3 linked regions of the Roseibium sp. Sym1 genome follow. The protein of the gene in region 3 interacts with the protein of the main gene of each other region in a pairwise test. Links are inferred from orthologs where the notes say so. Each region holds a gene or a part of one and is shown on either strand. Other genes may lie near its edges.

Region 1 (3,011 bases), 3.3 Mb from region 3 along the record:
CCGTCCGGAATTCGCGTTGGCGCGGTTTTTCGGGGCGGCAAGGTCCTCACCCCCGACGGTGATCTGCAGATCCAGGCTCAGGACAGGATCGTGATCTTTGCGGTTGCGAACCGGGTCCGCCAGGTTGAGCAGATGTTCCGCGTCAGCCTTGACTTCTTTTAAGGCACGGCGCCGGTTTTCAGGCCTTGCATTTACCTGACCATAAGGTCAAAATTTCAAGTCAAACCAATCGGTTCGCCCAGAACCCGCCATTTGGAGGCCCCATGAGCCGGATTGCCTATGTCAACGGTCAGTATGTACGTCACGCGGATGCCGCGGTGCATGTGGAAGACCGGGGCTATCAGTTTGCCGACGGTGTTTACGAGGTTTGCGAAGTCTGGCAAGGCAACATTGTCGATGCCCCGCGGCATCTGGACCGGCTTGGCCGGTCCTTGAGCGAATTGCGCATCGACTGGCCGATGACGCGCAGCGCCGTGGATTTCGTCCTGCATCAGGTTGTCCGTCGAAACCGCGTCCGCAACGGGCTTGTTTATATCCAGGTGACACGCGGTGTTTCCAAGCGCGATCACTTTTTCCCGCCGGAGGAGGTTGCTCCGTCGATCGTCGTCACGGCGCGGTCCACCAATCCAGCCGCGGCAGCTGCCCAGGCCGCCCAGGGCATTGCAGTCGTCAGTTACCCGGAGAACCGCTGGCCGCGGGTTGATATCAAGACCGTCGCACTGCTACCGAATGTGCTGGCCAAGCAGAACGCCAAGGAACATGGCGGCAAGGAAGCCTGGTATGTGGATGCCGACGGCTTCGTTACCGAGGGCGGATCGACCAATGCCTGGATCGTTACCAAGGACGGCGCCGTGGTGACACGGCCGGCCGATAGCGGTATCCTGCGCGGCATCACGCGCGCTGTGGTCCTGGACATTATCCAAAAGGAAGGGCTGACCTTTGAGGAAAGGCCGTTTAGCCTGGAAGAGGCCTTTGACGCGAAGGAAGCTTTTGTCACGGCGGCGACCAGCGTCGTTATGCCGGTGACACGTGTGGACGGCAAAATGATCGGAAACGGGCATCCCGGTTCCGTCGCTACCCGATTGCGCGAACTCTTCCATACTGCTACTGATTTGCAGGCGGTATGATTCGATTGGCCTTATTGGCTGCGAAAAACGAGACAATGACGGGCCGAGGCAGACGGTCCTGACTGGTGGGCAAGACAAAAGGCGGATGGTCCGCAAAGTCTAAGCTTTTGAAGTTCAATGGCTTTTGACGGCAGGCCGCTTAAACGCCGGATGCTCGGCCGCATCCGGGGCAAATAGGATAAAAAGACTGATGGCTGAGCGCGCACAAAATCTTCAAGACACTTTTCTTAATCACGTTCGCAAACAAAAAACTCCTCTGACGATTTTCCTCATCAATGGTGTGAAATTGCAGGGCGTGGTCACCTGGTTTGACAACTTCTGTGTCCTGCTACGCCGTGACGGGCACTCGCAGCTGGTGTACAAACACGCGATTTCCACGATAATGCCCAATGGTCCTGTTCAACTGTTCGACCAGGCAGAGGAAAACGCTGAAAAGGCAAGCTGATTGAAACCGAAGTCTCGCGCGGACGATTTCTCTAAATCAAACGGTTCCGAGGAGCCGGGTCAAAAATCGCTGAGATTGAAGAATACTGGGGTGGACCGTCTGCCCCAGCCTTTTCGTGCGATGATCATCGAACCGGTCCTGCTGACGCGGGATGCCGCCCAGTCGGACCTGCGCGGCAATCGCAGCCCGGAAGCCCGGCTGGAAGAAGCCATCGGACTGAGCGCCGCGATCAACCTGACCATCCTTCATTCGGGCGTCGTCAAGATCAACAATCCGAAGCCGGCAACGCTGTTCGGCGAGGGCAAGGTTGCGGAACTCGCTGGAATCGTGGCCAGCGAGGATCTCGATCTTGTGGTCATCGATCACCCGCTATCACCCGTGCAACAGCGCAATCTGGAACGGCGCCTGAAAACCAAGGTGATCGACCGGACCGGTCTCATCCTTGAAATCTTTGGTGATCGCGCGCGCACCAAGGAAGGCCGTCTGCAGGTCGATCTCGCGCATCTGACCTGGCAGAAGAGCCGACTGGTGCGGTCCTGGACCCACCTGGAACGCCAGCGCGGCGGCGCCGGTTTCATGGGCGGTCCGGGCGAAACGCAGATCGAGGCCGACCGCCGCCAGATCCAGGAACGCATCATCGCGCTGCAGAAGCAGCTCGAACAGGTGCGCCGGACCCGCGACCTGCACCGCAAGAAACGCAAGAAGATTCCTCAACCTGTCGTCGCCCTGGTCGGCTACACCAACGCCGGCAAGTCGACGCTGTTCAACCGGCTGACCGAATCCGATGTCTTCGCCAAGGACCTTTTGTTCGCGACGCTGGATCCCACCCTGCGCAAAGTGACGCTGCCTCATGGGCGCGAGGTGATCCTGTCCGACACGGTGGGCTTCATCTCTGATCTGCCGACCCATCTCGTTGCCGCCTTCCGGGCAACTTTGGAAGAGGTTCTGGAAGCGGACCTGATCCTGCATGTGCGCGACATTTCCCATCCGGACACGGATGCACAGGCCGAAGACGTCAAGAAGACACTCACCGATCTCGGCGTCGATGCCCTGACGGGAGCGCCTGTTGTCGAGGTCTGGAACAAGATCGACTGCCTCGATCCGGCCTACCGGGACAAGCTTCTCGAGGATGCCGGAGACGAGGGTCCGATTGCCCTTTCGGCATTGACGGGGGAGGGCATCGATCAGCTTTCGCAGCGGATCGATGCCTTCATGGCCCAGAATGACGACATTCTGACCGTGCGTATCCCGGTGGCGGAAGGCGCTTTGCTGGCCAGGCTCTACCAGATGGCGGAAGTGCTGGAACGAAACGATGCGGAGGATTTCGTGACCGCCGAGGTTCGGGTCACGGACAAGCAGCGCGGGCCGTTCCGGGAAACCTTCGCCGCCTTCATCGACGGCTGATCAGCGTTTCTTGGCCGCCTGCCAGGCCGCTTCCA
Region 2 (3,139 bases), 2.8 Mb from region 3 along the record:
CCGCGAGCTGCTGTCTTCCTACGAGTTCCCGGGCGACGACATTCCGATCGTCAAGGGTTCGGCGCTGGCAGCTGTCGAGAACCGCGATCCGGCCATCGGCCGTGACGCGATCCGCGAGCTGATGGCCCAGGTCGACGCCTACATCCCGACCCCGGAGCGTCCGAAGGACCAGCCGTTCCTGATGCCGATCGAAGACGTTTTCTCGATCTCCGGCCGTGGTACGGTTGTGACCGGTCGTGTCGAGCGCGGCATCATCAAGGTTGGTGAAGAAGTCGAGATCGTCGGCATCAAGGACACCACCAAGACGACGGTTACCGGCGTTGAAATGTTCCGCAAGCTGCTGGACAGCGGCGAAGCCGGCGACAACATCGGCGCCCTGATCCGCGGCGTCGGCCGTGAAGACGTTGAGCGCGGCCAGGTTCTGTGCAAGCCGGGTTCCGTGACCCCGCACACGAAGTTCAAGGCCGAGGCTTACATCCTCACCAAGGAAGAAGGTGGCCGTCACACGCCGTTCTTCACCAACTACCGCCCGCAGTTCTACTTCCGCACGACGGACGTGACCGGTGTGGTGTCCCTGCCGGAAGGCACGGAAATGGTGATGCCGGGTGACAACGTCTCCGTCGACGTTGAGCTGATCGTGCCGATCGCCATGGAAGAAGGCCTGCGCTTCGCTATCCGCGAAGGTGGCCGTACCGTCGGCGCCGGCGTCGTCGCATCCATCATCGAATAAGATGATTTCGGGCTGCCGGGCTTGTGTCCGGCAGCTCCGCCTCTTAAGTCTTGCGATATGCGGCTTATGGAGGTATCAGGAGCTCGTTCGTGCAAGCGGACATCTTGAAGGGGTATAGCTCAGCTGGTAGAGCGACGGTCTCCAAAACCGTAGGTCGCGGGTTCGAACCCTGCTGCCCCTGCCAATTTGCTCTTGATTAATCTGCCTCGAGGGCTTAAGAGTTTCCTCGAGTGAGGCGCGCGAAGAATTTTCGCGCGCCCGCTCGTATTTAAAAGACCGGAATCGGAATGGCAAAGACCAATCCCTTTAAATTCATCCAGGAAGTCCGCGCGGAAACGTCCAAGGTGACTTGGCCGACGCGCAAGGAAACCGCGGTGACCACCGTCATGGTGTTCGTCATGGTCCTGATCGCGTCGATCTTCTTTCTCGCGGCGGACCAGTTGATGGGCCTCGGGATCGGTTACCTGCTGGGTGTCGGCGGCTAGGCGTTGACTGCCGTCCGGGTTGAAGACAAAGAACAAGAAGCGGAACAGAAATCCATGGCCAAGCGCTGGTACATTGTGCACGCCTATTCCAATTTCGAGAAAAAGGTCGCCGAGTCCATCCGCGAAAAGGCCGAACAGAAAGGCTTGTCCGATCTGTTTGAGGAAATTCTTGTCCCGATGGAAAAGGTTGTCGAAGTGCGCCGCGGCCGCAAGGTCGATGCGGAGCGCAAGTTCTTTCCCGGCTACGTCCTGGTGAAGATGGAGATGACCAACGAGGCGTTCCACCTGATCAAGGACACGCCGAAAGTCACCGGGTTCCTGGGCGCGGATCAAAAGCCGATGCCGATCCCGGAAAAAGAGGCAATGCGCATCATCAACCAGGTGCAGGAAGGCGTCGACCGGCCGAAGCCGTCCGTGACCTTCGAGGTTGGTGAGCAGGTGCGCGTGTCCGACGGACCGTTCGCGTCCTTCTCCGGCCTTGTCGAGGAAGTCGATGACGAGCGTGCGCGCCTCAAGGTGGCGGTGTCCATCTTCGGCCGTGCAACTCCGGTTGAACTCGAATTCGCTCAGGTCGACAAGCTCTGACGGATTGCCGCCCGGAGACGGGCGGCGTTTAGTGCCCGGTCCGCGTTCCTGCGGAAATCGGCCGGGATGAAACGGGTGGAAGGTTCTGGAGCTCATCGCCGGGCTCCCTCGAGGGACCGGACCACCGCCTCCCAGGCAGCTGGATTGCCGTCCGGCTGCGAATGATTGGAGAGACACATGGCGAAGAAAATCGAAGGCTTCCTGAAGCTTCAGGTGCCGGCAGGTTCCGCGACCCCGTCGCCGCCCATCGGGCCGGCACTCGGTCAGCGTGGCCTGAACATCATGGAATTCTGCAAGGCGTTCAACGCGCAGACCCAGGATGTTGAAAAGGGCGCACCGTGCCCGACCGTGATTACCTACTACTCCGACAAGTCCTTCACTTTCGAAGTGAAGACGGCTCCGGTCAGCTTCTTCCTGAAGAAGGCCGCCAAGCTGCAGAAGGGGTCCCAGACTCCGGGCCGCGGCACCGTCGGTTCCGTGACCCGCGACCAGGTCAAGGAAATCGCCGAAGCCAAGATGAAGGACCTGAACGCCAACGACGTCGACGCAGCGATGCTGATGGTCGAAGGCTCCGCCCGCTCCATGGGCCTTGAGGTGAAGGGGTAAGATCATGGCGAAGGTTGGAAAACGTATCAAGGAAGCGCGTGACGGTATCGACCGCAACAAGCTTTATGCCCTCGACGAAGCCATCAGCCTCGTGAAGGGTCGTTCCAAGACCAAGTTCGACGAGACCGTCGAAGTTGCGATCAATCTCGGTGTTGACCCGCGTCACGCAGACCAGATGGTCCGTGGCGTGTGCGTGCTGCCGAACGGCACGGGCAAGAGCGTCAAGGTTGCCGTGTTCGCACGTGGCGACAAGGCCGACGAAGCCAAGGCCGCCGGCGCCGACATCGTCGGTGCCGAAGAGCTGGTCCAGGAAGTGCAGGGCGGCAAGATCGACTTCGATCGCTGCATTGCAACGCCTGACATGATGCCGCTGGTCGGCCGTCTCGGCAAGGTGCTCGGCCCGCGCGGCCTGATGCCGAACCCGAAGGTCGGCACCGTGACCCCGGACGTGACCGCAGCCGTCAACGACGCCAAGGGCGGTGCCGTCCAGTTCCGCGTCGAGAAGGCCGGTATCGTTCATGCCGGTGTCGGCAAGGTGTCCTTTTCCGAAGACGCCATCCTGCAGAACGTCAAGGCTCTGCTGGATGCTGTCCAGAAGGCCAAGCCGTCCGGCGCAAAAGGTTCCTACCTGAAGCGCATTGCCGTGTCCTCCACGATGGGCCCGGGCGTGAAGGTTGATCTCGCAAGCGTTGCTGGCGAGTAATCCGGACTTTCCGGATGTTTTGAAGAGATT
Region 3 (3,058 bases):
AGGAACTCCACGGAACAAACAGCCGATCCTTCGGGACAGCGCTGCGCGCTTCCTCAGGATGACGCTCCTGTTTGCAGAGAGGCTCTACGGAACTTGGGTCTTTGCCGTATCGGAACCGATTCAAAATCGAGGATTCACGTGAAACAGAACGACGGTCTCGGACCGTGTTGTCCCCGGTGTTTCACGTGAATCCCGCACGCCCTGATAACGCAGGTCAGCCGGTTTGCTTCTCCCAGTCCGACCTTGTCAGCCGGTAAAGCACATGCCACGAACAAGGATGGTCTTCGGGGATCGCGGGGTGTCTGAAGTCACCCGCAAGGTCCCGTGTCATGCCGATCCGTTGCATGACCTTCCGGGACGGCAAATTGTCGGGAATCGTGAAGGAGACGATTTCATCCAGGCCGACCGTTTCAAATCCGAATCGAAGCCATGCCCGGGCAGCCTCGCTGGCGTAGCCTTTTCCCCAAGCACTACGTTTGAGACGCCAGCCGATTTCGACGCTCGGATCAAACGGCAGAGGCATGTCGGGGTTCGAACTGTTGAGACCGACAAAACCGAGAAAGTCACCTCCGTCCTTTTCCTGCACCGCTGCCAGGCAATATCCTTCAGCCTCCAGCTTGATCCTGCATTTGGTGATCAGAAGCTCGGACCGCTCCCGCGTCCAGGGATCCGGAAAATAGCGCATCACCTCCGGGTCGGCACACATTTCGGCAAAAGGATCGAGGTCCCCGTCCTTCCACGGACGCAGGATCAGACGCTCTGTCTGGAGCAGAAATGTCTTGGACATGAAACGGATCCGAATCAAAGAAAGGCGGATTCACGTGAAACAGCGAACCTTAACAAAAAGTAAAGGCGCGAACCCTTAAGGGGCCGCGCCTTTGCAAACCATCCGATTCGAAGGAGATCAGGTGTTCATGCTGTCGAAGAACTCGTCGTTGGACTTGGTCTGCTTCAGCTTGTCGAGCAGGAACTCGACCGCGTCGACCGTGCCCATCGGATTGAGGATCCGGCGCAGAACGAAGGTTTTCTTGAGCCGCTCGTGCGGAACCAGCAGCTCTTCCTTGCGGGTACCGGAGCGCTGGATGTCGATTGCCGGATAGACGCGCTTGTCGGAGATCTTGCGGTCCAGGATGATTTCGGAGTTACCCGTGCCCTTGAACTCTTCGAAGATGACTTCGTCCATGCGGCTGCCGGTATCGATCAGCGCGGTCGCGATGATGGTCAGCGAACCACCCTCTTCGATGTTACGCGCGGCACCGAAGAACCGTTTCGGCCGCTGCAGCGCGTTGGCATCGACACCACCGGTCAGGACCTTGCCCGAGGACGGCACCACCGTGTTGTAGGCGCGGCCAAGGCGGGTGATGGAATCGAGCAGGATGACAACATCACGGCCGTGCTCGGTCAAGCGCTTGGCCTTTTCAATCACCATCTCGGCGACCTGGACATGGCGTGAGGCCGGCTCATCGAAGGTCGACGAAACGACTTCACCATCCACGGTCCGCTGCATGTCCGTGACTTCTTCCGGACGTTCGTCGATCAGAAGAACGATCAAGTAGCATTCAGGGTGATTCGTCGTAATCGACTTGGCGATGTTCTGAAGGAAGACCGTCTTACCGGTGCGCGGCGGCGCGGTGATCAGGGCGCGCTGGCCCTTGCCGAGCGGCGCAACCAGGTCGATGACCCTGGAAGACAGGTCCTTGATGGTCGGATCCTCGATCTCCATCCGGAAACGTTCATCCGGATAAAGCGGCGTCAGGTTGTCGAAATGGACCTTGTGCCGGGCCTTCTCGGGATCCTCGAAATTGATCGTGTTCACCTTCAGAAGGGCGAAATACCGCTCGCCTTCCTTGGGGCTGCGAATCTGCCCTTCGACAGTGTCCCCTGTCCGCAGGGAGAATCGGCGGATCTGCGAAGGAGACACATATATGTCGTCCGGTCCGGGCAGATAGTTGGCATCGGGGGAGCGGAGGAAGCCGAAGCCGTCCTGCAGCACCTCGACGACACCTTCGCCGATAATATCCACTTCCTGAGCCGCGAGGTTCTTCAGGATGGCGAACATCAGCTCCTGCTTGCGCATGGTGCTGGCGTTTTCGACTTCAAGCTCCTCTGCGAATTGGAGCAGCTCCGTCGGTGTTTTTTCTTTTAGGTCTTTGAGTTTCATTTCCCGCATCGAATTGGGGTTTTCTTAGTTTTGTTATGGATGATGTTTGGAAGGTCGTTCTGCGCCGGTAGAAGAAGATCGGCCAGAAGATATCTGAGAGACTTTTAGACGTGTCCAGATTGTACGGCGCCTGTGGAACGACTGAAAACGAACGCTGCACCGTTTGAAGATGCGCGGAAGATACGTTGTTTTGGTTTAAAGCGCAAGCCGGGAAATCTGCCGCTTTTTTGAGCTCCGACAAGCCTCTGCCGGACATGAAAAAGGCAGCCACAAAGGCGGCTGCCCTTCGTCAGTCTGTTGCCGGTTTTCAGAACGGCTTGACGATCACGAAGATGACGATGCCGATCATGAGCACGGTCGGAACCTCGTTCAAAATCCGGTAGTAACGCGCCGTCCGCGTGTTTTCATCCCTGGCGAAGGTCTTTACGCAACGGCTGAGATGACCGTGGACACCGGACATGATCAGTACCAGTGCGAACTTCGCGTGGAACCAGCCGTCATGCCAGGCTGCAAGCTCCCACGCCATCCACAGGCCGAAAACCCAGGCCGCGATCATTGCCGGATTGATGATCGCCTTCAAAAGCCGCCGCTCCATCACCTTGAAGGTCTCCGACTGAACGGATCCCGGTTCGGCATCGACATGATAGACAAACAGCCGCGGCAGATAGAGCATGCCGGCCATCCAGGCGATCACCGAAATCACATGAAGGGCCTTGACCCAGAGAAAGAGATCCATGGCCTAACCCTTCCTGACCAGGTCGACCATGCGCGCGACGTTGTCCGGATCCGCATCCGGCGTCACCCCGTGGCCGAGATTGAAGACCAGCGGCCCCTTGTCGAAAGTTTTCAGGATATGCGCAACACCGTCTTCCAGCGCCCGGCCCCCGGCCACAAGCC

Evidence for each region.
Region 1: the proteins of rho (region 3) and hfq interact in binary tests that used the Escherichia coli proteins (3 or more experiments, as listed by UniProt). The link is inferred for Roseibium sp. Sym1 from one-to-one orthologs.
Region 2: the proteins of rho (region 3) and nusG interact in binary tests that used the Escherichia coli proteins (3 or more experiments, as listed by UniProt). The link is inferred for Roseibium sp. Sym1 from one-to-one orthologs.

The regions. Positions count from the first base shown.
Region 1 is NZ_CP114786.1:5,012,426-5,015,436, forward strand. What follows is about bases 87-2,943. They hold hfq (RNA chaperone Hfq), read left to right. Parts: upstream 87-1,314; coding sequence 1,315-1,572; downstream 1,573-2,943. Other genes in these bases: trkA (Trk system potassium transporter TrkA), read left to right, coding at 87-162; O6760_RS23355 (D-amino-acid transaminase), read left to right, coding at 264-1,127; hflX (GTPase HflX), read left to right, coding at 1,693-2,943. Outside these bases: more of trkA, read left to right, coding at 1-86; more of hflX, read left to right, coding at 2,944-2,976; mazG (nucleoside triphosphate pyrophosphohydrolase), read right to left, coding at 2,977-3,011. UniProt on the Escherichia coli protein: RNA chaperone that binds small regulatory RNA (sRNAs) and mRNAs to facilitate mRNA translational regulation in response to envelope stress, environmental stress and changes in metabolite concentrations.
Region 2 is NZ_CP114786.1:4,510,417-4,513,555, forward strand. What follows is about bases 50-3,034. They hold nusG (transcription termination/antitermination protein NusG), read left to right. Parts: upstream 50-1,269; coding sequence 1,270-1,800; downstream 1,801-3,034. Other genes in these bases: tuf (elongation factor Tu), read left to right, coding at 50-730; secE (preprotein translocase subunit SecE), read left to right, coding at 1,018-1,215; rplK (50S ribosomal protein L11), read left to right, coding at 1,978-2,406; rplA (50S ribosomal protein L1), read left to right, coding at 2,411-3,034. Also shown: more of tuf, read left to right, coding at 1-49; more of rplA, read left to right, coding at 3,035-3,109. UniProt on the Escherichia coli protein: Part of the processive rRNA transcription and antitermination complex (rrnTAC). The complex forms an RNA-chaperone ring around the RNA exit tunnel of RNA polymerase (RNAP).
Region 3 is NZ_CP114786.1:1,667,572-1,670,629, reverse strand. The notes cover bases 38-2,941. They hold rho (transcription termination factor Rho), read right to left. Parts: upstream 2,171-2,941; coding sequence 905-2,170; downstream 38-904. Other genes in these bases: hemE (uroporphyrinogen decarboxylase), read right to left, coding at 2,901-2,941; hemJ (protoporphyrinogen oxidase HemJ), read right to left, coding at 2,469-2,897; O6760_RS07590 (GNAT family N-acetyltransferase), read right to left, coding at 215-787. Outside these bases: more of hemE, read right to left, coding at 2,942-3,058. UniProt on the Escherichia coli protein: Facilitates transcription termination by a mechanism that involves Rho binding to the nascent RNA, activation of Rho's RNA-dependent ATPase activity, and release of the mRNA from the DNA template.